Regions from separate parts of the Centipeda dianae genome, predicted to be linked through region 1. Evidence: riboswitches for the same ligand, from Rfam matches in the RefSeq annotation. Region 1 holds a riboswitch; each other region holds the start of a gene.
The links. A riboswitch is a leader RNA that binds a small molecule or an ion and turns the genes downstream of it on or off. The one in region 1 is predicted to bind molybdenum cofactor.
Positions count from the first base shown of each region.

Region 2: linked by a shared signal. The riboswitch ahead of QU667_RS11425 (hydrogenase small subunit) and the one ahead of modA (molybdate ABC transporter substrate-binding protein) in region 1 are both predicted to bind molybdenum cofactor.
Region 3: linked by a shared signal. The riboswitch ahead of QU667_RS10230 (molybdate ABC transporter substrate-binding protein) and the one ahead of modA (molybdate ABC transporter substrate-binding protein) in region 1 are both predicted to bind molybdenum cofactor.
Region 4: linked by a shared signal. The riboswitch ahead of QU667_RS10265 (FecCD family ABC transporter permease) and the one ahead of modA (molybdate ABC transporter substrate-binding protein) in region 1 are both predicted to bind molybdenum cofactor.

Region 1 is NZ_CP128650.1:364,187-371,910, reverse strand. It holds gene QU667_RS01865 (MOSC domain-containing protein) at 1-249, opposite strand, end outside; gene moaA (GTP 3',8-cyclase MoaA) at 251-1,246, opposite strand; gene QU667_RS01855 (molybdopterin molybdotransferase MoeA) at 1,260-2,465, opposite strand; gene QU667_RS01850 (molybdopterin-binding protein) at 2,609-3,637, opposite strand; gene moaC (cyclic pyranopterin monophosphate synthase MoaC) at 3,977-4,459, shown strand; molybdenum cofactor riboswitch at 4,466-4,598, shown strand; gene modA (molybdate ABC transporter substrate-binding protein) at 4,592-5,395, shown strand; gene modB (molybdate ABC transporter permease subunit) at 5,395-6,063, shown strand; gene QU667_RS01830 (sulfate/molybdate ABC transporter ATP-binding protein) at 6,063-7,109, shown strand; gene QU667_RS01825 (Rpn family recombination-promoting nuclease/putative transposase) at 7,171-7,724, opposite strand, start outside.
Region 2 is NZ_CP128650.1:2,354,338-2,362,061, reverse strand. It holds gene QU667_RS11450 (ParA family protein) at 312-1,076, shown strand; gene QU667_RS11445 (ParB/RepB/Spo0J family partition protein) at 1,063-2,085, shown strand; gene QU667_RS11440 (DUF4446 family protein) at 2,113-2,634, shown strand; gene QU667_RS11435 (M23 family metallopeptidase) at 2,855-3,763, shown strand; gene QU667_RS11430 (hypothetical protein) at 3,775-4,548, shown strand; molybdenum cofactor riboswitch at 4,648-4,812, shown strand; gene QU667_RS11425 (hydrogenase small subunit) at 5,063-6,151, shown strand; gene QU667_RS11420 (nickel-dependent hydrogenase large subunit) at 6,148-7,724, shown strand, end outside.
Region 3 is NZ_CP128650.1:2,101,919-2,109,642, forward strand. It holds gene QU667_RS10210 (secretion protein HlyD) at 62-196, shown strand; gene QU667_RS10215 (Rossmann-like domain-containing protein) at 519-1,286, opposite strand; gene QU667_RS10220 (ATP-binding cassette domain-containing protein) at 1,300-2,028, opposite strand; gene QU667_RS10225 (ABC transporter permease) at 2,012-2,824, opposite strand; gene QU667_RS10230 (molybdate ABC transporter substrate-binding protein) at 2,821-3,630, opposite strand; molybdenum cofactor riboswitch at 3,711-3,844, opposite strand; gene QU667_RS10235 (ABC transporter ATP-binding protein) at 4,084-4,857, opposite strand; gene QU667_RS10240 (FecCD family ABC transporter permease) at 4,854-5,873, opposite strand; gene QU667_RS10245 (ABC transporter substrate-binding protein) at 5,870-7,000, opposite strand; gene QU667_RS10250 (S-layer homology domain-containing protein) at 7,074-7,724, opposite strand, start outside.
Region 4 is NZ_CP128650.1:2,109,766-2,117,489, reverse strand. It holds gene QU667_RS10280 (TRAP transporter permease) at 1-1,413, shown strand, start outside; gene QU667_RS10275 (YwqG family protein) at 1,410-2,627, shown strand; gene QU667_RS10270 (hypothetical protein) at 2,921-3,676, opposite strand; molybdenum cofactor riboswitch at 3,830-3,986, shown strand; gene QU667_RS10265 (FecCD family ABC transporter permease) at 4,086-5,090, shown strand; gene QU667_RS10260 (ABC transporter ATP-binding protein) at 5,090-5,875, shown strand; gene QU667_RS10255 (ABC transporter substrate-binding protein) at 6,091-7,146, shown strand; gene QU667_RS10250 (S-layer homology domain-containing protein) at 7,251-7,724, shown strand, end outside.

The DNA.
Region 1 (7,724 bases):
GACGGGCAGTTCCTTGAAATGAAAGCCGTCCGCGACGACATTCTCACCGAACGCGCCAAAGTCCACATCTGCACCGCGTGCACGGAAATCGTCGATCTCACCGAGCCCCAAGAGGCTCACCTGTCGATGCCAGTCGCCCGCATGGGCATCGCCGTCAATGCCGAACTCCGTCACGAAAAATACGCGATCCAATGCGTGCTTATGCGTCCCACGCTTCTCGCTGATGCAAAGCGCCCGAATCTCTCCCATGTTAACCCCCTACCTGATACATGGCGCGACGGTCGCGCGTCTCACTGTCCATCTCAAAATAGTGTTCCTCGGGCTTTTTCCAAACCGCATGAGCGATTGCAGCCGCGAGCTGTGCATCCGTCGCCCCGGTGCGCAGGAGTGCGCGCGTATCAAGCCCTGCATTGCTGTAAAGGCAGAGTTTTAGAAATCCCTCTGCCGTCAGCCGTACGCGGTTGCACGTGTCACAGAATTTATGCTCCATTGCGTCAATAAAGCCGAGCGCCCCACGAAATCCGGCGGGCTGTACGTACGTGGCGGGTCCCTTGGGAACGGCGCGTCCGTGCGTCGCCTCACCGACGGGCAGGAGCGCACCGAACGCCGTCTTGAGGCGTGCGCGTACCTCGTCCATCGGCACGCCGCGATAGCCCTCCGTACGGGCGCATCCAATCGGCATGAGCTCGATAAAGCGCATCTTGATTGCATGGTCGCGTGCAAGTGCGGCAAGCGCCGTGATCTCATCGTCGTTCACGCCCGCAATCGGCACGCAGTTCATCTTTACATCAAGGCGATTTTCCTCCGTCAGACGTGCAAGCGTCTCCATCACTGCACCGAACAGTGGACGGCGCGTGATGGAGAAGAACTTGCCGCCGTCGAGCGTGTCGAGGCTGAGGTTCACCGCGTCAAGCCCTGCGTCCAGAAGCTCATCCATCATCGTGCCGAGCAGCACACCGTTCGTCGTGATCGCGACCGTTTCGATGCCGGGCGTCTCCTTCAGTCCGCGCACGAGATGCACAATGTCGCGGCGCACAAGCGGCTCGCCGCCCGTCAGGCGCACCTTGCGAATCCCCATCCCCGCAAGTGCGCGCACGTTCCGCAGGATCTCCTCGTAGGTGAGCACATCTGCGTGCGCCATCTTCTTCACGCCGTGCGCCGGCATACAGTAGCGGCATCGGAGGTTGCAGCAGTCCGTCACCGAGATGCGCAGATATTCAATTTTCCGTTGAAACTGATCCTGCATTGTGAACCTTCTTCTACAACAATACCACTTCGACCTCTGTCCCTGCCGCCAGCGGCTTCGTCCCCGCCGGCACATCCACGAACGCATCGCAGCCCGCCGCCGAAAAGAGCGATCCGGACGCATGCTGATCGGGCAGCGAAACACGCCCATCCGCTTCGATCCGTGCACGCAAGAACCGCCGCCCGACGCACGCCTTTGGAAATGCGTCCACAAGCACCGCACGACGCCGCGGCAGCGCGACCGCCGTTTCACCCGCGAGATGTGCAAGTGCCGCACGCGCCATCAACTCGAACGTTGCATACGCCGCGAACGGATTCCCCGAGAGCGCAACGCCGAGCATCTTCCCGCGCATATAGGCAATCGCGGGCGCCCCCGGCTTCATGCAAACGCGCCAAAAGAGCCTCTGCGCACCGAGCGCAGGCACAACGCCGTGCATGATGTCCTTCTTGCCCACGGACACGCCGCCCGAGGTCAAAAAGAGATCCACACTGTCCGCATAGGAGGCAATCACCTCTGCCGCTCGCTCCACATCATCGGGTACCGAGCCGACGACCGTCACCTCCGCACCGAGTTCCTTCAGCCGCCCCGCAAGGAGGTAAAGATTGCTGTTGTAGATCTTGCCGGGACGCAGCGGCTCGCCCGGTTGGAGCAGCTCATCCCCCGTACTCGCCACCGCGACGCGCACACGCCGATGGACAAGGACATCCCCATAGCCCTCGCTTGCAAGCACCGCCAGATGTGCCGCACGAATGCGCTGCCCCTGACGGATGAGCACGGTGTTCTTCTTAATGTCCTCGCCCGCATAGCAGTAGTTCTCATACGACTTGGACGTGAACGGAACGTGAATCCGCGCCCCGTCCTCCTGCACATCCTCCTGCCGCACCACACAGTCGCAGCCCTTCGGAATCGCACCGCCCGTCATGATGCGGACGCACTCGCCCGCGCCGACAGCGCCATCGAAGAAATCCCCCGCGCACTCCTCGCCGATGACACGCAGTGTCACAGGATTCTCCGCCGAGGCGTTTGCCGTGCTCGCCGCCGCGAACGTATATCCGTCGAGCGGCGAGCGGTCGAACGGCGGGTTGTCAAAGCCCGCACGCACGTCCTCCGCCGCAACGCGCCCCACGGCATCCAACAGGGGAACGCGCTCCGTTTCCGCAACCGGTGTTGTATGTGCGAGCAGTACCTCCACCGCCTGTTCGAGTTCGATGTTCTGCATTGTTCCCCTCCTAATCTTCATTCACGTATCTTTATACAAGAGATTCGCCTCTGTGTCTGTGCGAAATATCACACTCGCAATGAATCAGTGCCTATCAGATGAAACTATCGTGTGAAGTCGGTTCGTCGCCCCTAAGCATCCCCCTACTTCCCAAACGGGCACACAGGATAGTGGCACACCTTGCACTCCATGCAGAGCCCGCCGATGCCGAGGCGCGTGATCTCGCGCCGTGTCCACTCACTGCCCGCCACGACGCGCGGCACGATGATGTCAAAGATTGTCGCGGGCGCGTACATCACACAGCCCGGCAGCCCCATGATCGGCACGCTGCGCCCGTTCTTTTCGTAGTACGCGAGCAGGAACATCGCGCCCGGCAGCACGGGTGCGCCGTATGTCACGATACGCGCCCCCGTCGCGCGGATCGCTGCGGGTGTGCGGTCGTCTGGATCGACGCTCATGCCACCCGTGCAGAGCACCATATCCATGCCGAGATCCAGCAGCTCCTCAATCGCCGCACGCGTATGCTCCGTCCCGTCGTCCGAGAGGCGGTGTTCGTCCACGCGCAGTCCGAACGCACGCAGCTTGCTGTCGATGACAGGTGTAAAGGTGTCCTTGATCCGCCCGTGAAAGACCTCCGAGCCCGTCGTCACAACGCCGACCTTCATCGTTCGATAGGGCAGAATGCGCAGCAGCGACTCCGAGCCCGCCGTCTCGCGCACCTTTTCCATAATACTCTTGTCAATGACGAGCGGGATCACCCGCATCCCCGCGAGCTTCGTCCCCGCCTTCACAGGAAAATGCTGTGCGATCGTCGCGATCATCACATCCGTGATGTCATTCACCGCATCGAGAGCTTCCTCGCGTACCTCGAACACCCCCGCCACCGTCGAGGTCAGCTCGATCTTGCCTTCCTTCGGCTCGCTCGCCGTCATATATTCACTTTGACAGACATCGCGCAGAATTGCCGCAGCGTCGTTCTCGTGCAGCATATTTTCATTGTCTTCCCAGACGTAGATATGCTCCTTGCCGATGCGCAGCAGTACCTCCACATCCTCTGCACGGATCACATCGCCCTTGCGGAAGCGTGCCCCCTTGCGCTCCCCGCGCACAATCTCCGTAATATCGTGGCAGAGTACCATCCCCACTGCGTCCTGAACACGAACTTCCCGCATAGTCCCCCTCCGCTGCATTGACAGCATATTCAAAAACATATCATGTTCAATACATATCCACGATCACATTCAAATGATTTTCACAACAAACAAATCCATTTCTAAAAATCATTCTCATTTATATATTCTTCTTATTGATTATACCACACAAAATAGATTTTCTCTATGGTTTTTCGTAAATGAGAAAGGTTTTTTACCCCCATAGTCCCACTCTTGAACAGAAGATTACAGGAAGATCTGACGGACTTCATTTTATCGGCGATTCCTAGGGGCAACCGATTGATTTTCAATGCAAGTTACGCTATGATGAAAGCATTCGGTAGGGAAGGAGGAAGGTATATGCCGAATACAGGACTGACGCATTTTGACGAGGGCGGCGCTGCGATCATGGTCGATGTCAGTGGAAAGGAGAAGACGCACCGCGAGGCGATCGCAAGCGGGCGCATCTACGTGAGTGACGCGGTCTACGCCGCCATCGAGGGCGGCACGGCAGCGAAGGGCGACGTGCTCGGCGTTGCACGCATCGCGGGCATCATGGCGGCAAAACGCACATCGGACACAATCCCGCTCTGTCACCCGCTGCCGCTCGCCAAGTGTACGCTCGACTTCGCGCTTGAGGAGATCCCACGCCGTGCCGTTCGCGCATCTGCCGCCGTAAAAGTCACGGGCGAGACAGGTGTCGAGATGGAGGCACTGCACGCCGTGAGCGTTGCACTGCTCACGATCTACGATATGTGCAAGGCAATCGACAAGCGCATGGAGATCGGGGACATTCATCTTGAGCGCAAGTCCGGTGGTAAGAGCGGCACATTCGTCCGCTGATGGGGGTCCCTCAACCAACTCCGAGCAAGGATCGTCTAAGGGGAAAGCTACGACACCTTGCCTGACGGATTCCGTCACAGGGTATGCCTAGAAACAGACATACCTACCTATTTTGTAAAGGAGAATACCATCATGAAACTCAGGAATTTACTCACGGCGGGTCTCGCCGCCATGGCACTCTTTACCGCCGGCTGCGTCGGCGGCGGCGACAGCGCGAACAAGATGGAAACGCCGAAGGAAGGTCCTGTCGAGCTGCAGGTCTCGGCGGCGGCAAGCCTCACGGATGCGATGAAGGAACTCGCGACCATGTACGAAAAGGAGCACGGGAACACGAAGCTCGTCTACAACTTCGGCAGCAGCGGAGCACTCCAGCAGGCGATTGAGAACGGCGGCACCGCCGATGTCTTCGTCTCCGCCGCACAGAAGCAGATGAACGCACTCGACGAGAAGAAGCTCCTCGCGGACGGCACGCGCGTCGATCTGCTCATCAACGACGTGGTGCTCATCACGGCGAAGGACAGCAAGCTGAACCTGCCCGACTTCAAGGCAGTGCTTGACCCACAGGTCGCGCACATCGCCCTCGGTGAGCCCAAGGGCGTACCCGTCGGGCAGTACAGCGAGGAGGTCTTTACGAAGCTCGGTATCCTCGACGACGTGAAGGCACGTGCCGTCTACGGCTCGGATGTCCGTCAGGTGCTCGCGTGGGTCGAGACGGGCGATGCGGACTGCGGCGTTGTCTATGCGACCGATGCCGCTATCTCGGACAAGGTGAAGGTCACCGCCGTCGCCCCTGCCGATACGCACAAGCCCATCGTCTACCCCGCCGCTGTTCTCAAAGATGCAAAGAACATGAAGGAAGCAAAGGATTTCCTCGCGTTCCTCCAAACCAATGCGGCGAAAAAGGTCTTTGAGAAGTACGGCTTCAAAGTGAAATAATGACGGACGAAACACTATCCCCGCTCATCATCTCGCTTGAGGTCGCGGGACTTGCGACGGTGATTACATTTTTCCTCGGCATCGCGCTCGCGTACGGCGTGCTGCAGATCCGAAGCCGTTTCGCGGGCACGATTGCCGATGCCGTAATCACCCTGCCGCTCGTCCTGCCGCCGACCGTCGTCGGATTCTTCCTCCTGCTCTTCCTCGGGAAGCGCAGCGCCATTGGGAGCTTTCTCCTGTCGATCGACCTGCCGCTCGTCTTTACGTGGCGCGCGGCGGTCATCGCGGCGGTCATCGTGAGCCTACCGCTCATGTACCGTACGGCACGCGGTGCGTTCGAGGCGATGGATCGAAACATGATCCATGCAGCGCAAACCCTCGGTGTCAGCAACGGACGCATCTTTTGGCAGATCATCCTGCCGAATACGCGCCACGGCATCCTCGCGGGTCTTGTCCTCTCGTTTGCGCGTGCGCTCGGCGAGTTCGGCGCGACCATCATGTTCGCGGGCAACATCCCGGGACACACACAGACCATGTCCACCGCCATCTACGCGGCGGTACAGGCAAACGACTACGACCTCGCCTTTCGCTGGGCAATCGTCATCTCCCTGTTCTCGCTCGTCTTTATCGGGGCGATGAACCTGTACCTCAAACGGGAGGTGCGCTGATGGAGCTGATTGTAAACATCGAAAAGCGGCTGCGTGATTTCACCCTTGCGGCGAATTTCACGCTCACGGATACAACGCTCGCCCTCCTCGGTGCGTCGGGCAGCGGCAAGAGTATGACGCTGCGATGCATCGCGGGGCTCGAACGTCCCGATCGCGGGCAGATCGTCCTCAACGGACGCACGCTCTACGACAGCGAAAAGCGCATCCATCTCCCGCCGCAGGCGCGGAACGTCGGCTATCTCTTTCAGAACTACGCCCTCTTTCCAAACATGACCGTGCGCGAGAACATCATCTTCGCGCTCGACGGCTCACAGGAGGAAAAGGAGCGTATCTTCAAAGAGAACGTTGCACGCTTCTCGCTGGAAGGGCTTGAAAACGCCTATCCTGCGGGGCTGTCGGGCGGTCAGCAGCAGCGCGTCGCCTTTGCACGCATCCTCGCACACGGCGCGGATGTGCTGCTCCTCGACGAGCCGCTCTCCGCGCTCGACACCCATCTGAAATGGCAGATCGAAACGGCACTGCGTGAAATCCTTGCGGCGCAGAACATCGCGGCAATCCTTGTCACACACGACCGTGACGAGGCATTCCGCATCGCGGAGGAGATTGCAACGGTAGATCGTGGACATCTCACGCCGCCCATGGACAAGCACGAACTCTTTCGGCATCCCGGCACATGTGCCGCGACTGCGCTCACGGGCTGCAAAAACATCTCTGCCGCCCACCGCACGGACGAGCACCATGTCGCGGCGACCGACTGGGGCATCACGCTCCGCGTCGCGGATACCGAGACGGACGTGCGCCATATCGCCATCCGCGCACATTATCTGACGCTTGCAGACAGGTGCGGCGAGAACGTCCTCCCCGCACACATCGACGAGATCATCGAGAGCACCTTTACCTACATCATCATGCTGCGGTTCGCAGACGGCGGACTTCCTATCCGCTGGGAAATCGGCAAGGCGATCTGGGAGGCACAGAACGCCGGGGTATGTGATACATTACATTTCAAATTCCCCATCGAGGATCTTATGCTTCTGCGGGACTAGGCAGACAAAAATCCCGAACAGTGATTCGTCACCGTTCGGGATTTCTTATGCGGTCATACCATCAGGAATGCAGCAAGTTCATATATTTCTCTCGCTCCATTGCAGGAATCTGAAGGGCATCCATCGCCTGTGAAGCAGAGAGATTCATATTCTCCATGAGGTTTTTGATGTTTTGCAATGATGCCTGCATAACACCTTGCTGGATCCCCTGCTTGAGGCCTTGCTCGATCCCTTGCTTGAGGCCTTGCTCGATCCCTTGCTTTAATCCTTCTCTTCGCCATGCGCGCATACCGCTGATGTAGTCACGCATCGCCTTTTCGCGCTGCTCATACTGCCAGCGTTCAATCTCATCCTGCATAAAGACGTGTTCCGCCTTCATCGCTTCCTGAATCGCCGCCTCGCTCATCGCCAACTCCTCCGTTTCCGTTTCATTCAGCTTGTTTGAAAAGTATGCAAGCCACCGCTCAAGCCGTTTCATCTCTCGGACAGACTTCACCTCAAAGTTCGGGATCTCAAGGAAATGGATCTCAATGTCATCCGTCAGACGATGCCCGCTTGGAAGGTCATAAAGCCCGTACATCGTATGTGCCTGTTTCTGCGGGAGCAGGGAGAAAT
Region 2 (7,724 bases), 400 kb from region 1:
CGTGTGCTTGTACGCTCAAATACCGCCAGACTTCTTAAACGCGCTACGCTTGAACGAAAGAAGTCCGGCGGGGCGTACCGCACAAGCGGTCAACGTCATCCAATCACACTTCGCTAACGCTTGTGTTCTTGGGACGTTTTCCCATGCGACCTGTTACCCAATCAGCTTCGTCCTGCGGACTTGCTTCTTGGACAGGTCAGTATTTTCCCGCTTGCTCCACTAGGGTTTGCTTAGGAGCATCGCTGTCCGCATTCTTCCGTAACACTTATCATAGAATCGTTAAACACCACTCCCGCAGAAAGGATGATCCCGTGGCAAAGATCATAGCGATTGCCAGTCAGAAGGGCGGCGTCGGCAAAACGACGACGGCGGTCAATCTCGCCGCCGCTGTCGCACGCATGAAACGCCGTGTCCTGCTCGTTGACATTGACCCGCAGGGGAATGCGACGAGCGGGTTCGGCATTGACAAGAATATGCTCATGACCACGACCTACCGTGTCCTCATCGGCGGGGACAGCCTGCGGGATGCGGTAATTCACTCGGATTACCGCGTGGATGTCCTGCCCGCGAACGTCGAGCTTGCGGGCGCGGAGGTGGAACTGGCGTCCCTTGCACGGCGGGAGACGCGTCTTAGGGATGCGCTCTCGACCGTTGCGCACGACTACGACTACATCTTCATCGACTGCCCGCCGTCGCTCGGCTTTCTCACACTGAACGCACTCACGGCGGCGCACGCCGTCCTCATCCCGATCCAGTGTGAGTTCTACGCACTCGAAGGGGTGGCACAGCTGATGAACACGATCGGCCTCGTGCAGGAGAGTGCGAATCCCGCCCTCACCGTCCAAGGGGTTGTGATGACCATGTACGATGGGCGCACACGCATTGCGACGCAGGTCGTCGAGGAGGTAAAAAACGTCTTTGGTACGGCGCTCTATCGTACGTTGATCCCGCGTAATGTGCGGCTCTCGGAGGCACCGTCCTTCGGACAGCCCATCACCTCCTACGACATCACATCGCGCGGTGCGGAGAGCTACATCGAGCTTGCGAGGGAGGTCATGAAGCGTGAAGAAAGCTAAGACCGGCGGTCTCGGGCGCGGCCTCGGCGCACTCGGACTGGGGAAAAACATGATCGCAGGGCAAAAGCCGACGGATGCACCTGCCGCAGAGAGGCGGACGGCTTCTCCCACAGAGCAGACGGCATCCGCCGTACCGGCAAGCCCTGCACAGATCGCTGTGGATGCCATACAGCCGAACCGTTTTCAGCCGCGCCGTGAGTTCGACGAGGCGGCATTGGAGGAGCTGCGCGAGTCCATCGCACGGCATGGCATTCTGCAGCCGCTCTCCGTGCGTGCCATCGGCGACGGCAGATATGAGCTGATCGCGGGCGAGCGCCGCCTGCGTGCGGCACGCCTTGCAGGGCTCACGCACGTTCCCGTCGTCATGCGCACGGCGACGGATGCCGAGATGGCGGAGATGGCGCTCATCGAGAACATCCAGCGCGAGGATCTGAACCCGATCGAGGAGGCGCGTGCCTACGAGCAGTTGCTGACGAAGTTCCGCCTCTCGCAGGAGGAACTGGCGCGGCGCGTGGCACGCAGCCGCTCGGCGATCGCCAACAGCGTGCGCCTCCTGCGCCTCGCCGAGGGCGTACAGGCATTTATCGCGAACGGTGTCCTCACGATGGGGCAGGTGCGCCCTCTCCTCGCAATTGACAGCCACGCGCTCCAATACGAGGCGGCGGAGTACATACAGGAGCATGAGCTCTCGGCACGCGGCGCGGAGGCACTCGTGAAGCGGCTCGCCAAAGACGCGAACGCCCTCAAAAAACGGGAACAGACGGAAAAACAGGAGCGTACGCCGGACATCTTCGTCCGTGCGGCGGAGGAGCGTCTGACGCAGAAACTCGGGACGAAGGTCCGTATACAGGAGGGACGTGAGAAGGGAAAGGGACGGTTGGAGATCAGCTATTTTTCCGCCGATGATCTCGAACGCCTGTTGGGACTTCTCACGGGCACGGATGGCCCGTCCAAGGAGGATAAGCGTGCGGCGCTGCGTGCGATCTCCACGCAGTCCTTCACCGTCTGACTGCCGACATAGGGAAGGAAGAAAACATTGTTTCTGAACAGTCTCGTCAACTATATCACAGCACATGAGGCAGCACTCCTGCTGACCTCCATGCTGCTTATTCTGGTCTTACTGATTTTGGTCATCTATACCATGGTGCGCCTCAGCTCGATGCGTGCACGCTACCGCGAGATGATGCGCGGCACGCAGGCGGACGATCTGGAGGGAATGCTGATCGGACACATCCACGAGGTCGAGGCGATCGCTGCGACGAATGCGCAGATTCTTGAGGAGAACGAGCTCATCCGGCAGTTCATCCGCAAGTCGATCGTGCGCGTCGCCTCCGTCCGGTTCCGCGCGTTCGAGGACATGGGCGGCGATCTCAGCTATGCGGTCGCCATGCTCGATGCGAACAACGACGGCGTGATCTTTTCGAGCATCTTCGCCCGTGCGGACTCGCGCAGCTACATCAAACCGATCAAGAACGGCTCCTCGGAGTATCCGCTCACCGATGAGGAGAAGGGCGTGCTGCGCGAGGCGATGGCGCAGCCGCTGCCGATCAAGTATTGAGGAAGCATAGAAAACCTGCTGGCACTCAGCAGGTTTTCATTTTTTTCGGCTAGGATAGGTCGGAGGAACAGTGCCGTCTGTCTGTGCGCTCCTCGCAGAACCCTCGTTACGCAAGCGGTCGGACACTTGCTTCACTAGGGCTTGCTGCGGAGCAACACAGACCGTCCGTGCCCTTCCCCGTTGAACAAGGAAAGACCTCTATATCATCCAGGAGAACAGCTTGAACGAAGAAACACGCTATCAAATCCAATTCATCGACAACGCAGCGGATGTGACGCGCACGGTGCGTCTCTCGCTGCGTTCTGCACGCTTGCTCGCCGTGGGGGCTGGGGCGGCGGTCGCTGTCCTTGCAGCGGCATCGGTGCTCTCCATTTATACCCTCATGCGGGGCGATACGAACAATGCGGAGACGGCACAGCTGCGCGAGGCGAACCGCATCCAACAGGAGCAGATTCTGCAGGTATCGAAAAGGGCTGCCGCCCTCCAACAGGATCTCGATCAGCTGCGCCGCTCCGAGGACGGGCTGCGTGCCATCGTCGGCGCACCGCCCGCCGCTGCGGACGAGACTGTGCAGGAGGGGACATATGCCCCGACGGGCGGCGCACCGCATGACCTCACCACCGCCGATGTCGGTGAGGCGCTCACGATGATCGAGCAGCGTCTTGGTACGCGCCGCTCCTCCATTGACCTCCTCGCCGAGACCCTGCGCAGGGAGTTCCCCGGGGCGGCAGGGTTCGTCTCGGACGATGCCACACATACCGTACCCTCCATCTGGCCGGCGGCGGGCTATGTCAGCTCGCCCTACGGTCTGCGTTTTGACGGCACGGAGTTCCATCAGGGGATCGACATTGCCGCCGAGATGGGTACGCCCATTGTTGCGACCGCCGACGGCGTTGTCACGGCGGCGGGATGGAACGGCGGCTACGGCAACATGGTCGATGTGGATCACGGCGGCGGCATCGTGACGCGCTACGGACACGCCTCCGCGCTTGCCGTCACGGTTGGACAACAGGTACGGCGCGGCGAGGTGATCGCCTACGTCGGCTCGACGGGACACTCGACAGGTCCGCACGTTCACTATGAGGTGCGCGTTGACGGTCAGCCCGTCAACCCCGCAGGATATTTATAAGGGAGAACGGTATGAAATCCATCATTTGTATGATTGCCGCAGGGCTTTTCCTCCTGTCCGCATGGGGCGTGCGTGCGGAGGCAAAGGACATCCACGAGGTTATGACGGCACAGGAGCAGCATGAGAGCGCCGCGCCCGCAGATGCGGATGCAAAAAATGCGGACGAGGAGAGCACTCTTGAGGAGGAGCTGGATGAACTCGGTGATGCGTCTGTCGGTTCGCACGAGGAAGAACGCACATCGCATCCTGCGCATGAGGGCGCAGCAGCGCAGGAGTCTGCTGCAAAAGAGCCCGCACCGCAGGACGGTGGGCACGGGATCGGCATTGCTCCCACGGCATCTGACAATGCTGCCTACGGCGCGGCGACCGCGATCGAACCCGTGACGCTCGCGGAGGGCGACTGGGTCTTTATCGAGGGCGACGAGCGGCGCGGGTGGTTCTTTGACCGCACGCGGATGCAGCGGAACGAGGACGGCACACTTTCCTACTGGCAGCTCATCCTCTACAACGACCTCGGCAGCGCACAGTTCGTGCGTGCGATGCACGACGAGGCATACGAAAACGTCCGTTACACCCTCCAACGGCGCGTGCTCGACCCCAAAAAGAACACGATCCGCACCTATGAGATCATCGCCTATGACGGCGCGAACACGGTGATCACGGATGCGGAGCGCGACGGGCACGCTGCCGAGATCCGTCCGAACACCATGGCGGAGAAGGAGCGTGACGCCGTGAAGAAGGCGGCGAAGAAATACAAGGTGAAAAATAAATCTCGGACATACTGAGAATAAATGTCGTATATTGACATTTTCCACAAAATCTGTTAGAATTAACAAACGATTAAGAAAGCGTAATCCGTGCTTCCTTCCATAGCAGAGGGGGAAACTCCTCTCCGTTTCCGAGCAAAAATATCTAAGGGCATGTGCCTATGATATTGCGCCTGCGCTGCGGCTCGGCCAAGACGCGCACAGGGTTCGGGCAGAAATGCCCGTGCCTTCCCGTCGGGAGGCATCGTCTCTCCCTTGAAAAGGAAACGACAGAATCGCCAATCACGGGATGTGTCTGCATCTGTTTCGATGTGCATAGATGCGGTGGATACGACTGTGTCATGGGCTGTTTGTCGTGCCTTGGGTACGGGGGACAGCCTTTTTGCGTGAAAAAACGAACGTAAAATTAGTTTCTCTGCCGCACAAAAGTGTATTTCTTTTTTTTAGGAATCGGTGTATAATTATAAAAATTTTCTATAACTATGAGTAATCATTATCAATTATAAATGGTGTATAGATTAGGAGGATTCGTGTGAGTAAAAGGGAGAGCTTGTGGGAGGCCTATCTCGCAAAGGGCATGAGTCGGCGCAGCTTTTTGAAGGGCTGCGTGACGCTCACGTCGCTGATGGGGCTGAGCACGGACATGATGACGAAGGTCGTCGAGGCGGCGGAGACGAAGCCGCTGCCGGTCGTGATCTGGCTGCACGGGCACGAGTGTACGGGCTGCGATGAGTCGTTCATCCGCTCGGGTGCGCCGCTCGCGTCCGATCTGGTGCTCAGCAACATTGCGCTGGAGTACAGTCATGTCCTCAGTGCCGGCTGCGGCGAGCCGTTCGAGGAGCACCTCGAAACCACGGTCAAGAAGTACCACGGTGAGTACATCCTCGCGGTCGAGGGTGCGGTCGCGGCGGGCGAGCACGCCTACACCTGTATGTCGGGCGGCAGACCCTTCATGGAGACGTTGAAGCACGTCGCGGCAGGGGCAAAGGCGGTCATTGCCTACGGCACGTGTGCAACGGCGGGCGGCATCCAGGCGGCTGCGCCGAACCCGACCGAGTCGCGCGGCATCCGTGCCTTCATCGGGGCGAAGCCCTACATCGCCGTGCCCGGCTGCCCGCCGATCCCCGAGGTCATGACGGGGGTCGTCATGCACGTTGCGCTCTTCGGCACGCTGCCGCCGCTCGACGGGGAGGGGAGACCGCGCCAGTTCTACGGCAACCGCATCCACGACACCTGCTATCGCCGTCCGTTCTTCGATGCGGGGATGTTTGCCGATCGCTTTGACGATGCGGGCGCAAAGGCGGGCTGGTGCCTCTATCACCTCGGGTGCCGAGGACCTGAGACATACAATTCCTGCGGCAATCTGCGCTGGTACCAAGGAATGTCGTACCCGATCCAGTCGGGTGCGCCCTGCATCGGGTGCAGCAATGCGAATTTCTGGGATGATGCGCCCTTCTCGAAACGTCTGCCCGAGTATGACGGCATCGACGTGGATATGGTCGGTGCGGGGCTTGCCGTGGCGACGGCGGTTGGTGTCGCGGCACACGCGGGCGCGAGCCTTGTGCAGAAGAAATGTCACGAGAAGCAGCTTGAAAACGAGGGAAAGCAGGTGCATGAATGAAACACGTTGTTGTTGACCCGATTACGCGCATTGAGGGGCATCTGCGCGTCGAGATCCAGGTGGATGAGGCGACGGGCAAGGTCACGGATGCCATCTCCTCCGGAACGGCATGGCGCGGGCTTGAGCTCGTCATGAACGACCGCGACCCGCGCGATGCGTGGGCGTACATCCAGCGCATCTGCGGCGTCTGCACGTCCTCCCATGCACTCGGCTGTCTGCGTGCGGTCGAGGATGCGCTCGGCATCACCATCCCGAAGAACGCACACTACATCCGCAACATCATCGCGGCATCCCTCGGCCATCAGGATCACATCATCCATTTCTACCACCTCCACGCGCTCGACTGGGTCAGCCCGTTGGAGGCTCTGAAGGCGGATCCTGCGGCGACGGCGGCACTCCAGAACACGGTGCTCAGGGCCTACCGTCTGCCCTTCCGCGGCCCACAGGGACTTGAGACGGAGGCGTATCCGCACGACTTCCCCGTCTCGAACGCGGACTACTATGCGGCGATCAAGGCGAAGGTGCAGAAGATCGTGGAGAGCGGCCAGCTCGGTATTTTCTCCGCGCAGTGGTGGGATCACCCCGACTATCAGATGCTGCCGCCCGAGGTGCATCTCATGGCGATTTCCCACTATCTTGAAATGCTGGACAAGCAGAAGGATCTCGTCGTTCCGCACGTCGTCTTTGGCGGCAAGAACCCGCACCCGCACTATTGTCTCGGCGGTATGCCCTGCTCCATCTCGATGGAGGACGGCAACGCACCGATCAACACGGCGCGGCTTGCGATTGTGGATCGCTCGATCCAGTCCGCACGCCACATGATGAACAACTACTATCTGCCGGATGTGCTCGCCATCGGGCATCTGTATGTGCAGAAGGGCTACACCTCGGGCGGCGGGCTCGCCAAGGAGCGCGTGCTCGGATTCGGGATGTTCCCCGAGGAGCCGTTCTCAGGCGCAACGAACGGCGACTTTTTCAAGGATCTGCTCGTACGCTGCAACGGCGTCGTCGAGAACTTTGCGGGCGGCGTGATGCAGGCGAAGGTCTATGACTTTAAGATGGAGGATGTCTCCGACCCCGAGGTCATCAGCGAGAGCGTCGAACACGGCTGGTACGAGTACAGCGGCGGCGACAGCAAGGGGCTGCACCCGTGGGAGGGCGAGACGAAGCCGCACTACACAGAGCCGAAGGAAGGTACCAAGACGGAGTGGAAGGCGCTGAACGAGCAGGGCAAATACTCGTGGCTCAAGACGCCGAAATGGCGCGGCAAGCTCTGCGAGGTCGGCCCCTTGGCGCGCTACATCGTCCTCTACACGAAGGCAAAGCAGGGGCTGCTCGGCGACCTCACGTGGGCGGAGCAGATGATTGTCGATCAGATCGACGCGGTGACGAAGGTGCTCGGCGTTCCTGCCGAGGCGTGGCTGCCCTCGACGGTCGGCCGCACGGCGGCGCGTGCGCTCGATGCGCAGCTGCAGGCGGAGATCAGCAAGTTCTTCTTTGACAAGCTCGTCGCGAACATTAAGAGCGGCGACACGCGCGTGGTGAACAACGACAAGTGGGATCCCTCCTCGTG
Region 3 (7,724 bases), 650 kb from region 1:
GACAGCTGCCTTCGTTGAGTAGCTAGCCCGGGGAATCGCTGATAAAACGAAGTCTGTCAGATTGGTGCAGATTTTTTGTCCTGTCAAGGAGACAAACCGGACGCATAGCAAAGGCTATGTGGAGGATTTGTCGACAAAGACAGGGCGAAAAAGATGCGCCAAGATGGCACGGCTGAGTTTATCAGTGCTTCCCTAGATTGAGCACGCCCTATAAATGTGCGAGAAGCCCCCGTGAAGAATCTCCAGTTCTTCGCGGGGGCTTCGTCGTTTGTGACGTCTATGTCAGTCCGTGTTTGCCTACGCATAGTATAGCACAGTGCACTTCGGATTTCAAGAAGAACGTCTCACGTGTGTTTATTCTTCTGTGTAGGTTTGTCAATCATATGTTACACAAGAGAGAAGCGGAGAAAGCGTCTCACGAGGAGACTTCCATCCGAGGGGACGCATCGGAAAATTGTAATCCCACCATATTTAAGCACGATCACAGCAGCCCCCAAGTTGAATTTATCAGCGCTTCCTTACCCCTCATACCGATGGGCAAAGCAAAGGCGTTTCAGCCCCAGCAGAGCACAGGCTCCCGCCGCCGTGATGCCGTAGAAGTGAACCTCCGGCTGAACATCCAGATAGTCCACGATGGTTCCATTGGAAAGCGTACTGCCCGTGCAAAGGATGATGTCGGCATAGTTTTTGACGATGTCCTCTTTTACCGCAGGGTCGGCACCATTTTCGATCTGAATGCCGTATTTGATCTGCCCGATGTTCTGCGGATTCAAGTCCATGACGCGAACCTCATAGTTGGAGTTCGCCAACATCTCCACCATCGCCGGCTGAAAGCCCACCTGTCCGATGCGCTTGACACGGGGATAGAACTCATCCAGATATGCGCGAATATCCACCGCACATTGTTCCGGGCCGTCGTTGCGGCAGTGACGTGTTCCGATACAGAGACCGACCGCGCCCATGACGGCGTTGAGCGTCGCCAGGAAGAGACTCCGCGCATATCGGTCGCCGCACAGATCCATGGTCAGCACATCCTTCAGCCTGCCGTGGTACTCTGCGGGCGCATCCGTAAATGCCTGCCCCTTGCACCCCCGATACTCCGCCTGTAGCATCACATCCTTGCCCGTCAGAATCGGGAAATCCTTGCGCTTCGTATGACTGCCGATCGCCTCCTCCGGCGTCAGCGAGCGGCAGGTAATATCGACCGCATCATCCTCGATATGATACCGCCGCAAGACCTCGCCAAAGCGGCTGCGCAGCCGTCCAAACAACTCTTCTTTCGTCATGTTGCTTCTTCACTCATTTCGTAATCCCGAGGAACTTTTTTGTCGCCTCGTTCCAAGGGTGCGTAAACAGCTCCTTTGCAGGGACGATTGCCTGCATCGCGCCATGCAGCAGAATCCCGACGCGGTCGGCGAGCTCCGCCGCCTCGTGAAAATCATGGGTGACAAACGCAATCGCGCAGTGATACTCCGCTCGAATCCGACGGATCATCTCATACATGGACTCCTTTGTCACCGGGTCGAGTGCTGAAAACGGCTCATCCAGCAGCAACAGCGACGGATGTGTAATGAGCGCCCTCGCCAGAGCCGTACGCTGCTGCTCGCCGCCGCTCAGTGTCGATGGATACTGTGTGAGCAGGTGACGGATGCCGAACTGCTCCGCAATCTCCTGCACCCGTTCCCTGCAAGCTGCGCCGCTCACCTTCTTCATCCGCAGACCGTACGCGATATTCTCCGCCGCCGTCATGTGCGGAAACAGGCAGTACTCTTGATAGAGATAGCCGATCCTTCGCTCATGCAGGGCAAGCTCTCTCATATCCCGCCCGTTCAACAGCACCGCACCGGCATCCGGCGGGTGAAATCCCGCCATCAGCTCCAACAGCATCGTCTTGCCGGATCCGGTCTGCCCGATGATCGCAAGCACCTCATCCGCCCCGATGGCAAAGCGCACCGGCTGCAGGTGAAATGCCCCCCGTGTCAGTGCGGCATCCCTGACCTCCAGTATGATGTCAGCCTCCGGCTGCATAGCGTCTCCGCATCCCCTCTCGTCCCGTCAATAGATTGGATGCAGCCAGGGAGAGCCCTGACAAGAGCAGCAGAACAAAAGCGCTTGCCATGGCACTGTCCAGATCATTGCTGCTCACATTCAGATAGATATTGCCCGGCAGCGTCTCCGTTTTCATCCGCGTCACCCCCACCAACATCAGTGTCGCACCGAACTCGCCCAACGCACGCGACCAGATCAGCACCAGAGAGCCGATCAAGGCGTTGCGGCACAGCGGCAGCAGGATCGTTCGGAATCGCTGCCACGGCGATGCGCCGAGCAGCCCCGCCACCAACTCCATCTTATGATCCACCCCCTGCAGTGCCATTACACAGAGCTTGATCGCAAACGGGAGATTCACAACAAGCTGCGCCATGATGATCCCGTTGGTATCAAATACCACCGGCAGCCCCGCCGCCTTCAGTTCCTTGCCGAGCGGCGACGAAAACAGAATCAGCAGACTAAGCCCCAACACAATGTACGGCAGGGACATCGTCAGCTCCAAGATCACCTCGACCACACGCCTGCACGGCAGCTGCTCCCGCGTGAGCATATACGCCGTCGGAACGGCAAGGAGAAAACAGAGCACCGTGGAAATACTGGCGCACCGCACACTGAGCATCAGCGCGAATTGGTTCTCCGCATCCGAAAGATGCTGCGGCAGCGTCCGCAGGCCATCCAACAGGATAATGGAAATATTGCCGCCAATGAGTGCAAACACCAACAGCGTTATGAAAAGACAGAGCAGCAGGAACGGATCAACCCCCGATTTTCTCATGAGGCAAGTTCATAGCCGAACGATTTCCAGATTTCATGGGCTTCGTCACTATCCAAGAACGTCGAAAAAGCATCCGCCGCCCGATTGTCGGACCGGAACTTCAGACGCGCCGCCGGAATCGTCTTGATGTACGGTTTCAGATCATCCGTCGAAACAATGTCCACGCCATCCCCGCAGTTCTCCTTCCAAAGAATTGCGGCATCCGCCTCCTGCATGGAGAGGAGCGTCGCCATCTGGGGTGCCGTCGTCGTGGTCGACGTGATATTCAGCGCCTCCTTGATCCCCGCATCCTGAAACGCCTTTTCGGACAGCTTTCCGATTGCCGTCGATTGGGCATCGCCCATCACCACGCGGACATCCCCTCTCGTCAGGGACTTCAGGCTGTCGATCCCCTTCGGATTCCCCTTGCTGACTGCCAGAACGGGAATGTGTCGGACGAGCGGCTTGCTCTCCTTCACGGATTCCTGCACCGGCTTTACCTCCTGCTCAGAGCCCGCGATAAAGAAATCGCCTTCCTGCGATGTCTTGATCTGCGTCTGGATCTGCGCTGCATTCGCATAGGTTACCTGCACATCGCAGCCGGTCTTTTCCCGAAACGCATCCGCAATCTTCTGGAACGGCTTCTGCATCCCCGCACCACAGTAGATGCGCAGCACCTGCCCCGTCAGGTTCTCCGTCTCTGCAGCCACCGGCGAGGATGCTGTCGTACTGCTCGAAGGCTGCTCCGCTGTCCCCCCACAGCCGACAACGTTCAAAGCCACAGCCGACATCAACCCAAAGACAAGCAATTCTTTTTTCCAACGCATCGCAAAACATCCTCCTATACATAAAAAAGACACGCCCTTGAAGGACGTGCCTACGACACACAAAAACAGGCAGATGACATCCATCTGTCGCAGATATTCCTTCTCAAGCACGGAAAGCCAGTTCGTTTCCGAGCTGACTCGGGAGCCGAAGCTCCGGCAACCACCACATATACGAACAGTACACAGCGATGATTGCTTGGAACAATATGTATTTGACGACAGTATAGTAAAAACATTAGAGAAATGCAAGGATAAATTACTCCGATATGGAGCGCGGCAAATTGCAAGTTTAATTGGCGCAAGACCTCGTTAAATTTGGGCAAATTATATCATCGGGGCATACATATCGTTTGCTGTCTTATATGGGAAGAAATCTGCGCAGCATCCGATGCCCGTTTTCATTGCCTCCACACAAGCGTACGCCTACTCTTTTGCGTCAATTTATTTTACAACTTACACACCAATATCCCCGCCGACACAGACCGTGCGCGTGCCGATCTGTCCGATGTGCACAGGCAGCCCGTAGAGTGCGGTCATACCCGCCTCGTCGATAACCTCCGCCGCCGCGCCGTGCTTCCAGAGAGTCTTATCTTTTAAGATAAGTGTTTCCGCAGCAAGATAAAGCGCATGATCTGGAAAGTGCGTCGTCATCAGGATGCCAATGCCCTGCGCGTGGAGACGCAGGACGAGATCGAGGAAGCGGTGCGCGTTGCCGAAGTCGAGGTGCGCCGTCGGCTCGTCGAGGATAAGAAACGCAGGGCTTTGCGTAAGTGCCGCCGCGAGCAGGACGAGCTGGCGCTCGCCGCCCGAGATGTTCGTATAGGGCTGCTCCGCGAGATGAGCGATGCCGAGAAAACGCAGATGATGCAGGGCGATCTCCGCCTCGCGCGTCCCGGGCGAACCGAAGTAGCGCATGTGCGCCGTGCGCCCCATCATGACGACATCGAGCACGCGGAAGGGAAAGGTCGGCGTGTGATTCTGCGGGATGTAGGCGATCTTTCGCGCGAGTTCCCGCTGTCCGTACGCGCTGCGCTCCTTCCCATCGAGGAGCACGCGCCCCGTGCCACCGTGCTCGCCCACGATACATTTCAGCAGGGTGCTCTTGCCAGTGCCGTTCTTTCCAAGAATGCAGTAGATCCCCGTGCCCGCGAGGGAGAATGTCACATTCTCCAAGATCGTGCGCTGTGCATCATAGGAAAAGCCCAACTGCTCTACGTCCAGTCTCACCAGCGCACCTTCTTTCTCAGGATGAAGTAAATGAAGATCGGAATACTCACGATGCCCGTAATGACACCAATCGGAATCTCAAGTGCCGTCAGTGTGCGGCAGAGGTCGTCGATCACAAGCAGATAGACAATGCCGAGCGATGCGGACACGGGCATCAGCCGCCGAAAGTCGGGGCCGACGATCATGCGCGCGAGATGCGGGATGACGATGCCGACCCAGCCGATAATGCCCGAAATACTCACAACAAGTGCCGTGACAAGCGTCGCGGCAAGAATGATGATGGCGCGGTCACGTCGGACGGCAACGCCCATCGACTGTGCCTCCTGCTCGCCCATGCTGAGGATGTTGATGCGCCAACGATAGAGGAACAGCAGCGTCAGTGCCGCAAGATACGCGGGCAGGATGAGCAGCAGCCCATCGAACTTGACACTTGCGAGCGAGCCCATGAGCCAGTAGACGATCTGCGGCAGCTTCTCCTGCGGGTCGGCGGTGAATTTTAAGAGTGCCACGAGCGAGGAGAAAAACGCGCTCACGAGCATTCCCGAGAGAATCATCGTGACGGACGCGCCGCGCTTATGCCCCGCGAGGAGGAACGTCAGCCCCACGGACACGATGCCGAACGCGAGTGCCGCCATCTGCACGCCCGCCGCCGGCAGCGACAGCACAATCGCAAGTGCAGCGCCAAAGCCCGCTCCGTTCGATACGCCGAGCGTATAGGGGCTCGCGAGCGGGTTGCCGAAAAGTGCCTGAAAGACGCCGCCCGCAACGGCAAGCCCGCAGCCCGCGACGACTGCGCCGAGGATGCGCGGCAGGCGCACGTCATAGATCATCGACACCTCCATCGCCGTCACGTCGGGCGGCAGAACGCCCGTGACGTCCGCAAGGAGAATCTGGTAGACGTGCGTCGGCGAGATATGATACGCACCGAGCGTCAGCGAGTAGAGGATGCACGCCAAAGGGAGCAGGACGAAAAGAATGCCCTGCCCCCCCATGACGTATTTACTTACGCGCGTCATTTCCGCACGATGCCGTCTGCGACCTTGCCCGTGAACGGCACGCCGTAGAACGTCTCATAGAACTTCTTCGCTCGCTCCATGACCACGTCCGCGCTCACCTTGTCCGGATAGAACATATGTGCAAGCCACAGCTCGCCGAGCGCGACCGAGTCCGCATCGGGGTTGCCCCACGGCTTTGCCCAGTACGGGGCTTCGATCACATTGCCGTTCTGCACCGCACGCAGCTGTGCGTAGGCGGGATCCGTCGTGAGTTCCTTGTAGATCTCGGGGTAGCGGTCCTGCGAGATGATGACCTCTGGATTCCACTTCGCGAGCGACTCGACGTTATACTCGCCGTTCCCCTGGATGTCCTTCGCTGCGGGGTTCATGCCGCCCGCACGCAGGAGCATGCAGCCGACGTACTTGTCGTTGCCGTAGACCATGTGCTTGCTGCTGACGGGGATCGCCGTCACGCGCTGATCGTCGGGAATGCTGCCAACCGCCTTCTCGACGATGGCACGGCTCTCCTCGGCAAACGCCCAGAGTTCCTTTGCCTTCGCGTCGCGCCCCGTGAGGTGTCCGAGAATCTCAATCGCACCGCGCAGCCCATCCGTATACGCCTTGTCCGCATTCGACAGGCGCGGGTTCTGCGCCTCCGCCTGCTTGCCCTCGCCGCGCAGCGAAATGACCGCAACGGGAATGCCCATCTCGCGCAGCTTTGCCGCCGAGCCTTGGTCGGACTGCGATGCGACGATCACGATGTCGGGCTTCAGCTTGGCAATCTCCTCGATGTTCGGCTGCGTGAGCGTACCCTGTGTCGGCATATCCTTGATCGCGGGCCAGATGTCCGCGATGTAGTCACCGAGGTCACGCTGCCACGTCGACTCGACACCGACGATCTTATCCTGCCCGCCGAGCTGGCAGATGATGTCGAGCGAGTGATGCTGCAGAACGACCATGCGCTCCACAGGTGCCTTCACCGTGACCTCGTTGCCCGCCTGATCGGTGAACGTGTAGCTCTCCGCTGCTGCGGGCTTCTGCTCCGCCGCCTGTTTTGCGTCCTGCCCGCAGCCCACAAGCAGTGCTGCCATAAAGACGGCGGCGAAAAGGGCGGTCAAGACACGCCGCAGGATGAATGTGTCTCTCATAAAATCTCCTTTCGTTTAGAAAAACCGCCCGACGATGGGTGTCATCGGGTGGTTCAGTGTGAAAATAATTCGTTTAGAAATTGAAATCTACACGCGCGAAGATTTTGCTCGCATCCTTATCGCCTTTGAGATCCTTGCCGCGGAAATACTCGACCTTGCCGACAACGTTCTTGAACGGAACGTAATGGAGACCGGCTTCCCAGCCCTTCTGTCCTGCGCTGATCGCGTTGTACGTCGGCTTGAACACAGCATTGCCACCAAGATTGCGGTAGGTGACAAACATCCCCCACGAGCCGACATCCGACTTCTTCGCGCCCTTGTACGAGAGCTGCACGCTGTCCGCCTTCTTATAGTGATCCGCCTCCGTGTTCTGCGCATATGCGCCCGAGAGGCTGACATTCTTATCAAAAGTATAGGTGCCGCCCACGGAGAAGATCCGTGCCTCGTCCGTCGAGCCGGAGTTCTTGTAGCCCGCCACGCGATACTTCTCGCTGTTCGCATGGTAGTAGCCAACGCCCGCATTGATCTTGCCGCTCTTGCCCGTCAGCTCGATCACCTGCACGTTCGCCGCAGGATCACTCGAAGTCCCCAGCTTGCTGACGCGCCCCGCTGCAACCTTTGCCCTCACGACGTTGCCGAAGCGCACCGTCGCGCCGGACATCGTCGGAGGATCGGAAACCATGCCGTTATCCACGTCGGAGAAGAGCGGCATCTGACCGAGGCG
Region 4 (7,724 bases), 650 kb from region 1:
TCGCCCGAACAGCTCATCAGTCACCTCTACTATACGACGGAGGGCATCTTCGGCATCCCGCTCGGCGTGTCCTCGACGTTCATCTTCCTGTTCATCCTCTTTGGCGCGTACCTTGAGAGCACGGGGCTCGGCAAGTTTTTCATCGACCTTGCCAACGCTGTCGCGGGCTGGGCGAGCGGCGGCCCTGCGAAGGTCGCCGTGCTTTCAAGCGGCCTCATGGGAACGGTTTCGGGCAGCTCCGTCGCAAACGTCGTCGGTACGGGCTCGCTCACCATCCCGATGATGAAAAAGCTCGGCTACCATCCGAACTTCGCGGGCGCGGTCGAGGCGGCGGCATCCACGGGCGGGCAGCTCATGCCTCCCGTCATGGGGGCGGCGGCGTTCCTCATGGCGGAGTTCGTCGGCGTGTCCTACATCGAGGTCGTCAAGGCGGCGGCGATCCCTGCGCTCCTCTACTTTACGGGCGTGTGGCTCGGCGTGCATTTCGAGGCAAAGCGCAAGAACCTCAAAGGAATCCCGCGCAGCGAACTGCCGAATCCCCTGACCCTCCTAAAGGAGCGCGGCCATCTCGCGATCCCGCTCGTCGTTATCGTCTATCTCCTCGTCTCGGGGTATACGCCCATGCGTGCGGCGCTTGTCGCCATTTTCCTCTCCATCACCTGTGCCATGCTGCGGAAATCTACGCGCATGAAGCCGATTGAGATCGTCTACGGGCTGGAGCGCGGGGCAAAGGCGGTGCTCGGCGTGCTCATCGCCTGTGCGGCGGCGGGCATCATCATCGGTGTCGTCACCAAGACGGGCGTCGGACTGCGCCTCGCCTCGGGACTGATCGAGATGGCGGGAGGGATGCTCCTGCCCGCGATGTTCTTCACCATGATTACGGCGATCGTCCTCGGCATGGGCGTACCGACCACGGCGAACTATGTCATCACCTCGACCATTGCCGCGCCCGCACTCGTCCAGATGGGCGTACCCATCCTCGCGGCGCATATGTTTGTGTTCTACTTCGGCATCATCGCGGACGTGACCCCGCCCGTCGCGCTCGCCGCCTACGCAGGGGCGGGCATCAGCGGGGGAAATGCGCTGAGAACCGGCGTACACGCGTCGAAACTCGCGATTGCGGCGTTCATCATCCCGTACATCTTCGTGTTGTCCCCCGTGATTCTGATGGTGGACGCGACGCCGTTCGCCCTCGTTATGGCGACACTCTCCGCACTCGCGGGCATGATCGCCCTCAGCTCCGCGCTCTGCGGCTTCCTTGCCGATCACTGCCGCATGTATGAGCGCATCCTCCTCATCGGTGCGGGGCTGTTCATGATAAAGCCCGGCGGCACCACCGACATCATCGGGTGTGCCATCTTCGCCGTGATTCTTGCGATGCAGTATATCCGCGTGAAGAAGGCAGCGGCATGAAGACCGCGCAGGAATCCATCGAGGAGCGCAGCTTTTTCGATGCCATCAAGACACTGAACGAGGTTTCGGAATCCGCACGTGATGCGCTCTGGAACTACCGCATGGGCTATGCCCTGTACTTTTTTGCGGTCAATCGTTATCCGAAACTTTGTGCTTTGCGTCTGGCTCTGCAATATTTGGAAGCGGCGGAGCATGATGCGGCGGGCAAGGCGGAGATCGAGCGCGTCTTCTTTGGCAAGCCCGGCGGGATGACGGAACGGTGCAAAGAGGCGGTTGAAAACAGGCACGGCTGGTATGCGGAGGAACCCGCTTCTATGAGCGTGGAACAGCTCGTGCGCGAAGTTGAAGCGGAGCGGGAATGTCTGCGCCGTGCGGTGACGGCGTTCTTTGAACGCACACAGCGGCGGGAGATTGTGATTACACATCATCCTTCGCAGAAAAAACTTCCCGTCGGGGCAAGCAAGTTCTACGGAACGCCCGACCTGCCCGCAGATTTTGCCTGGCCGTACTATAAGGGAACGGACTTCGAGGGAGTGACGAAGAACCGTCCGCTTGCCTTTCTCGCCCAGATCAACCTTGGCGAAGCCGCGCAGTACGACCGCACGGGGCTCCTGCCGAAGACGGGCGTGCTCAGCTTCTTCTATGAGACCATGTCGATGGAGTGGGGCTTCGAACCGGGGCACAAGGGCTATGCGCGCGTCTATTATTTTCCGGAGACGGAGCAGCTTGTTTCGACGGAGATCCCGGCGGAAACGAAGGAGTGGAGCGTGGGCGAACAGGCACTGACGTTTGCGGATGCCGTCAGTCTCCTGTCGTCCTTTGCATACAGCCGCAGGAGCGGGAAAGAGGTGGATTGGGACACCTACAACGAACTGCGGGCGGAGTTCGGATACGATGCTGCCGCACACGAGGACAATCCCATGAAGATGCTCGGCTATGCGGATGAGATTCAGGGCGAAATGGAGCCGGAGTGTGAGCTTTACAGCAGAGACATCGAGGGGGATGTGCACGCACGGCGCCCCGAAGAGGAGGATGCGGATCCGGTGGAAACATCCGTGGATCGTTGGGTATTGCTGCTGCAAATGGGGACGGTGACGGACGAGGATACGGAGCTGATGTACGGCGACTGTGGTCTGATCTACTTCTGGATTCGGAAGGAAGACCTTGCCGCACGGAATTTCGACCGTGTCCACCTGATTTTGCAGTGCGGTTGACGTGTGTTTAATGGGATTGATTTTTTGCGCAAATCAGATACAATGACCATAGAACCGCGCGTGTGTCGCCGCTCAGAGTGCGACCACAACAAACGGAGAGGGGCGATGCCTTCGTTTGCTTTGATATGGACAGAATAAAGGAATCGCTGATAAAATAGACCCTCAGATTGGCGTAGATTTTTTCGTCCGATTTTCGCCTGTCGCGGGCATTACAACTGAGCCCAATACCCATTTACAAAAAACGAGGAACCCTTGCACGTTTGCAGGGGCTCCTCGTTTTTGCTTGCCAATCTTTAGTTCTTGACGTTCGTCTCGTTCGGTGTTACGTCGATGGGAGCGTCCTCAATGACCTGCTGCGGCTCCTCCTCCGTCTCCTTGCGTCTGCGGAGGAAGAAGAACGCGCACGCGCCGAGGAGAACGACGACAAGGACGACCGCGCCGATGATCGCCGTCTTGTTCCAGATGCGGAACGCGACCTCGATCTTGGACGACTCGCCTGTTACGAGGGTCTTGCCGAGGTTCCATGTGAGCTGCTTGCCGTCGTCCTCCGAACGGTCGGCGTTCGAGCTCGTGGGTGCGACGGGCAGCGTCATCTGATACGTGAACGTGATGTTGCTCGCAAACGCACCCGCGCCGCCGCCGTTCTGGCTGCCCTCAAAGAGCAGGTCGAAGTTGTAGTCCGTGTAGAACAGGCTCTTGTTCGCGGTGATGCCCGTGTTTTTGCCCTCGTTCGCCTTGAAGAAGTCGTTCTCCGACAGCTTTTCGACCGTCGCGTAGTGCTCCGTGATCTCGTAGCCGGACATATTCTCCTTCGTTACGGGCGTGACCTGCGCATCCGGATTCTTTGCCGTCGTCGCTGTCTTGCTCTGCTCGACGATCTCGGCGAGCATCGGCACGCTGATGAGCGTGGTCTTGAGGTCGGCACTGCCGTCCTCGTTGATGACGACGTCCACATCGCCGCTGAAACAGCCGCTCGTGAGTGCGAGTACGCCCAGCATCGCCGCAGCGAGGACGGTGCGCATCGCGTGCGTGCATCGTATCAGAAACATAAGATACCTCCTATAAATTCAAATCATACCAATCTTATTCCATTTTACATGAGCACGCCGCCTTTTGCAAGATGGACGTTTGGCAGGGGCAATACAGTGATTTTTCTCATTGTATTATTTTGAATCTCATGCTATACTCATACAAACTACATTTGTTTTTCAGTTTTTCGAGCTGCCGTACCTGTGGCGTATGCTATGGTGCGTCGGCCTGACTGCGGTGGGGATCGCGGTCGCGGGGGAAGGTATGGAAACGTCCTTCCCTGCCCGCAGACATTTGTCTGCATTGCAAAGGAAAACCGGCAGGGGGAGGACTGCGCTCTTTTTGTGCGCTGTAATTGCTCACCGGATTTTCCGGCGGGCATTTTTTGTTGGGAAAATTTGGAGATTTGCGGAACGGGAAAGGGGCTTTATGGGGCAGTATGCGCGTATGATGGCGGCGGGCAGTGTGCTCGCTGTGCTGTTTTTCGTCCTCTCACTTTCGGTGGGGCGGTTTTACGTCCCGTTTGATCAGGTGGTGGCAATTCTCGCGTCGAATTTTATCGAACTACCGATCACGTGGGACGCGTCGATGTATAACGTGGTCATGGTGATCCGTCTGCCGCGCGTGCTCGGCGACATTCTCGTGGGTGTTGCGCTCGCGGTGTCGGGCGCGGCGTATCAGGGGGTCTTCCGCAACGATCTCGTATCGCCCGACCTCCTCGGTGTCTCGCAGGGCGCGAGCGTGGGCGCGTGCCTTGCGATTCTCGCGCATCTGACGCTCGGCGGCACGGCGGTCGCGGCATTCCTCGGCGGCATTGCGGCGGTTACGATGACGCTTATGTTGCCGAAGCTCGTGCAGAGCCGCTCACGCATCGTGCTCGTGCTCTGCGGCATCATCGTGTCGGGCTTTATGGCGGCGGTGATCGGTCTGCTGAAATACCTCGCCGACCCCGATACGGAGCTCGCGGATATTGTCTACTGGCAGCTCGGCAGCCTCGCAAAGGTCTCGTGGGACAACCTGCTCTACGTCACGCCGATCATCGTCCTCACGCTCGCGGGGCTGCTTGCAATGCGCTGGCGCATGAATGTGCTTTCGCTCTCGGATCAGGAGGCGGCGAGTCTCGGCGTGAATGTGAACCGTGAGCGGCTTGCCGTGATCGCGCTCGCGACACTCCTCACGGCATCGGCGGTATGCCTGAGCGGGACGATTGGGTGGATCGGCCTGATCCTGCCGCATCTGGCGCGGATGCTCGTCGGCGGCAACCACGCGCAGCTCCTGCCCGCAACGGCGGTACTCGCGGCATCCTTCCTGATGCTCGCCGATCTCCTTGCACGCACGCTGACCTCGGCAGAGGTGCCGCTCGGGATTCTCTGCGGCTTTGTCGGCACACCGTTCTTCGCGTGGATTCTCTACCGCCAGCGGAGGTATTTCTGATGGAGCGCGCAATGCTTTGGCTCGACGACGGCTCGTTTCGCTATCGCGCGGATGCGCCGTACATCTTCGAGCATATCTCGTTCTCGATCAAGGGTGGCGAGGTGCTTGCGCTCCTCGGGCGCAACGGTGTCGGCAAGTCCACGCTCCTCGCGTGCCTGATGGGCTTTCAGGAGCTGACACAGGGACGCATCTATACGAACGGACACAACATCTATGCAATGTCGCCGCGCGAGCGTGCGCGGGAGATCGCGTTCGTTCCGCAGATTATCAGCGCAGAGAGTTCGTTCACGGTGCGCGACTATGTGTCCTTCGGTGCGACGGTGCGCACGGGGATGTTCTCCGCACCGAGCAAGGCGGACTACGGGCAGACGGATGTGATTCTTGAGGAACTGGGCATCGCGCACATCCGCAACCGCCAGTGCAGGGAACTCAGCGGCGGGCAGCGGCAGCTGGTCGCCATCGGGCGCGCACTGCTTCAAAATACGAGGCTGATCCTCATGGACGAGCCGACGGCGGCGCTCGATGTGCGCAATCAGGTGCTCGTCCTACAGACCATCGACAACTTGCGTGCAAAGGGCTACGGTGTGGTCTTTACAACGCATCTGCCCGAGCAGGCGCTGCTGCTGAACAGCCGCGTCGCGCTCTGCTTCGGCACACATATGGATTTTTACGAATCCGTGGACGAGGTACGGGCATCGCATCTGGAGGAACTGTACGGAACGAAGCTGAGCCTTTTCCACAGCGACAATGTGGGGCGTACGGTCTGCGTGATTCCGCGGCTGTAGTATGTCGTGCATCCCCCTCGCGAACGCCTCGTTGCACAAGCGGTCGCACACTTATCTGCCTAAATACCTGCGGATTCCAAACGCGCTTCGCTTGAACGAATAAAATCCGCAGGGGGCAGAACGTGTGCTTTTCCCGCTTGTTCCACTAGGGTTCGCTACGGGGGATTACACGCTCACAATAAATTTTCAGGTTTTCAGATGAAAGGATGTATGCAATGAAGAAAAATCTCATTGCGCTGCTGGCACTCATCATGGTGCTTGCAGCACTCGTGGGCTGCGGGACGGAGAACGCTGCGCAGGGCAAACAGGAAAGGGCGCGCACAGTCACGGACATCGACGGCACGGAGGTCAAGATCCCCGCGAACGTCGAGCGCATCGCCGACCTCTGGCACGCGAACAATCAGGTCGTGCTGCTCCTCGGCGGCGCGGACAAGCTCGTCACGACGACGAAGAACGTGCAGGGGCTCCCGTGGTTCGCGCAGGTCTATCCGCGCATTGCGGAGATCTCCGCACCCGTCAAGGGCACGGATGTGAACTGGGAAGAGGTTGAGAAGGAGAAGCCGCAGGTCGTGCTTGCGAGCAACAAGGAGCAGATCGAGACGGCACGCAAGAACGGCTATACGGCGGTGCGTGTCAACTTCGCGACCTATGACGGGCTGCGCAAGGTTGTGAAGATCACGGGCGATGTGCTCGGCGGCGATGCCGTGAAGAATGCGGAGACATACCTCTCCTACCTCGACGAGAAAACGAAGTTTACGGATGAGCGCACGAAGAAGCTCAGCGATGCCGAACGCCCCGTCGTGCTCCACATTGTCGGCGGCGACGACCTCTTCAAGGTGGATGGCGTGGATACGATCATTGACGAGTGGATTCGCTATGGCGGCGGCAGGAATGCCATCACGGCGAAGGGGCCGCAGATCAAGACGACCATCGAGGAAGTCCTCAAGGCGGATCCCGACATCATCATCATCGGCGGCACGCAGTCCGCGAAGGGCATTGAGGCGATCAAGAACGATCCGCAGTGGTCGAGCCTCAAGGCGGTGAGGAACGGGCGCATCTATGCGAACCCCGTTGGCACGTTCAACTGGGATCGCTACAGCGCCGAGTCTGCTCTGCAGCTCCTCTGGGCGGCACAGACCATCCAGCCGCAGCTCTTTGCCGATGTCGATCTCGTGAAGGAGACGGTGGACTTCTACAAGCGTTTCCTCCACTATGATCTGAGCGAGGCGGATGCACAGCGCATCATCAAGGGCGAAGCACCTGCGAAGTAATTGTTTCATTGCTTGTCGGCACTGTTCCAGAACTCTCTGCGGCAGTGCAGCAATATATTTTAGGACAGCGGGGACTCCTCGCGAAGAAAGGACTGTTTTATCTTATGAAGAAGAATCTTGTTGCGGCGTTTGCCACAGCACTCACGATTGGCGCAGCATCGACGACGTTTGCGGCGGCGAATCCGTTCAGTGATGTTCCGCGTGACCACTGGGCGTACGACGCTGTGACGCAGCTCGCAGCGGACGGCGTGGTCGAGGGCTACGGCGACGGCACGTACCGCGGCGACCGCAGCATCACGCGCTATGAGATGGCGCAGATGGTTGCAAAGGCGATGGCAAAGGAGAACGTTCCCGTCTCGGACAAGGCGCTCATCGACCGCCTTGCCGCTGAGTTCGCCGATGAACTGAACAATCTCGGCGTGCGCGTGGCGAAGCTCGAAAAGAACGCCGATATGGTGAAGTGGACGGGCTTCTTCCGCTATCAGTACACAAGTGATCGTCATGATGGCAATGCGCGTACGAATCAGAATATGGCGATGTTCCGCGTGCTTCCGACGGCTGAGGTCAACAAGAACTGG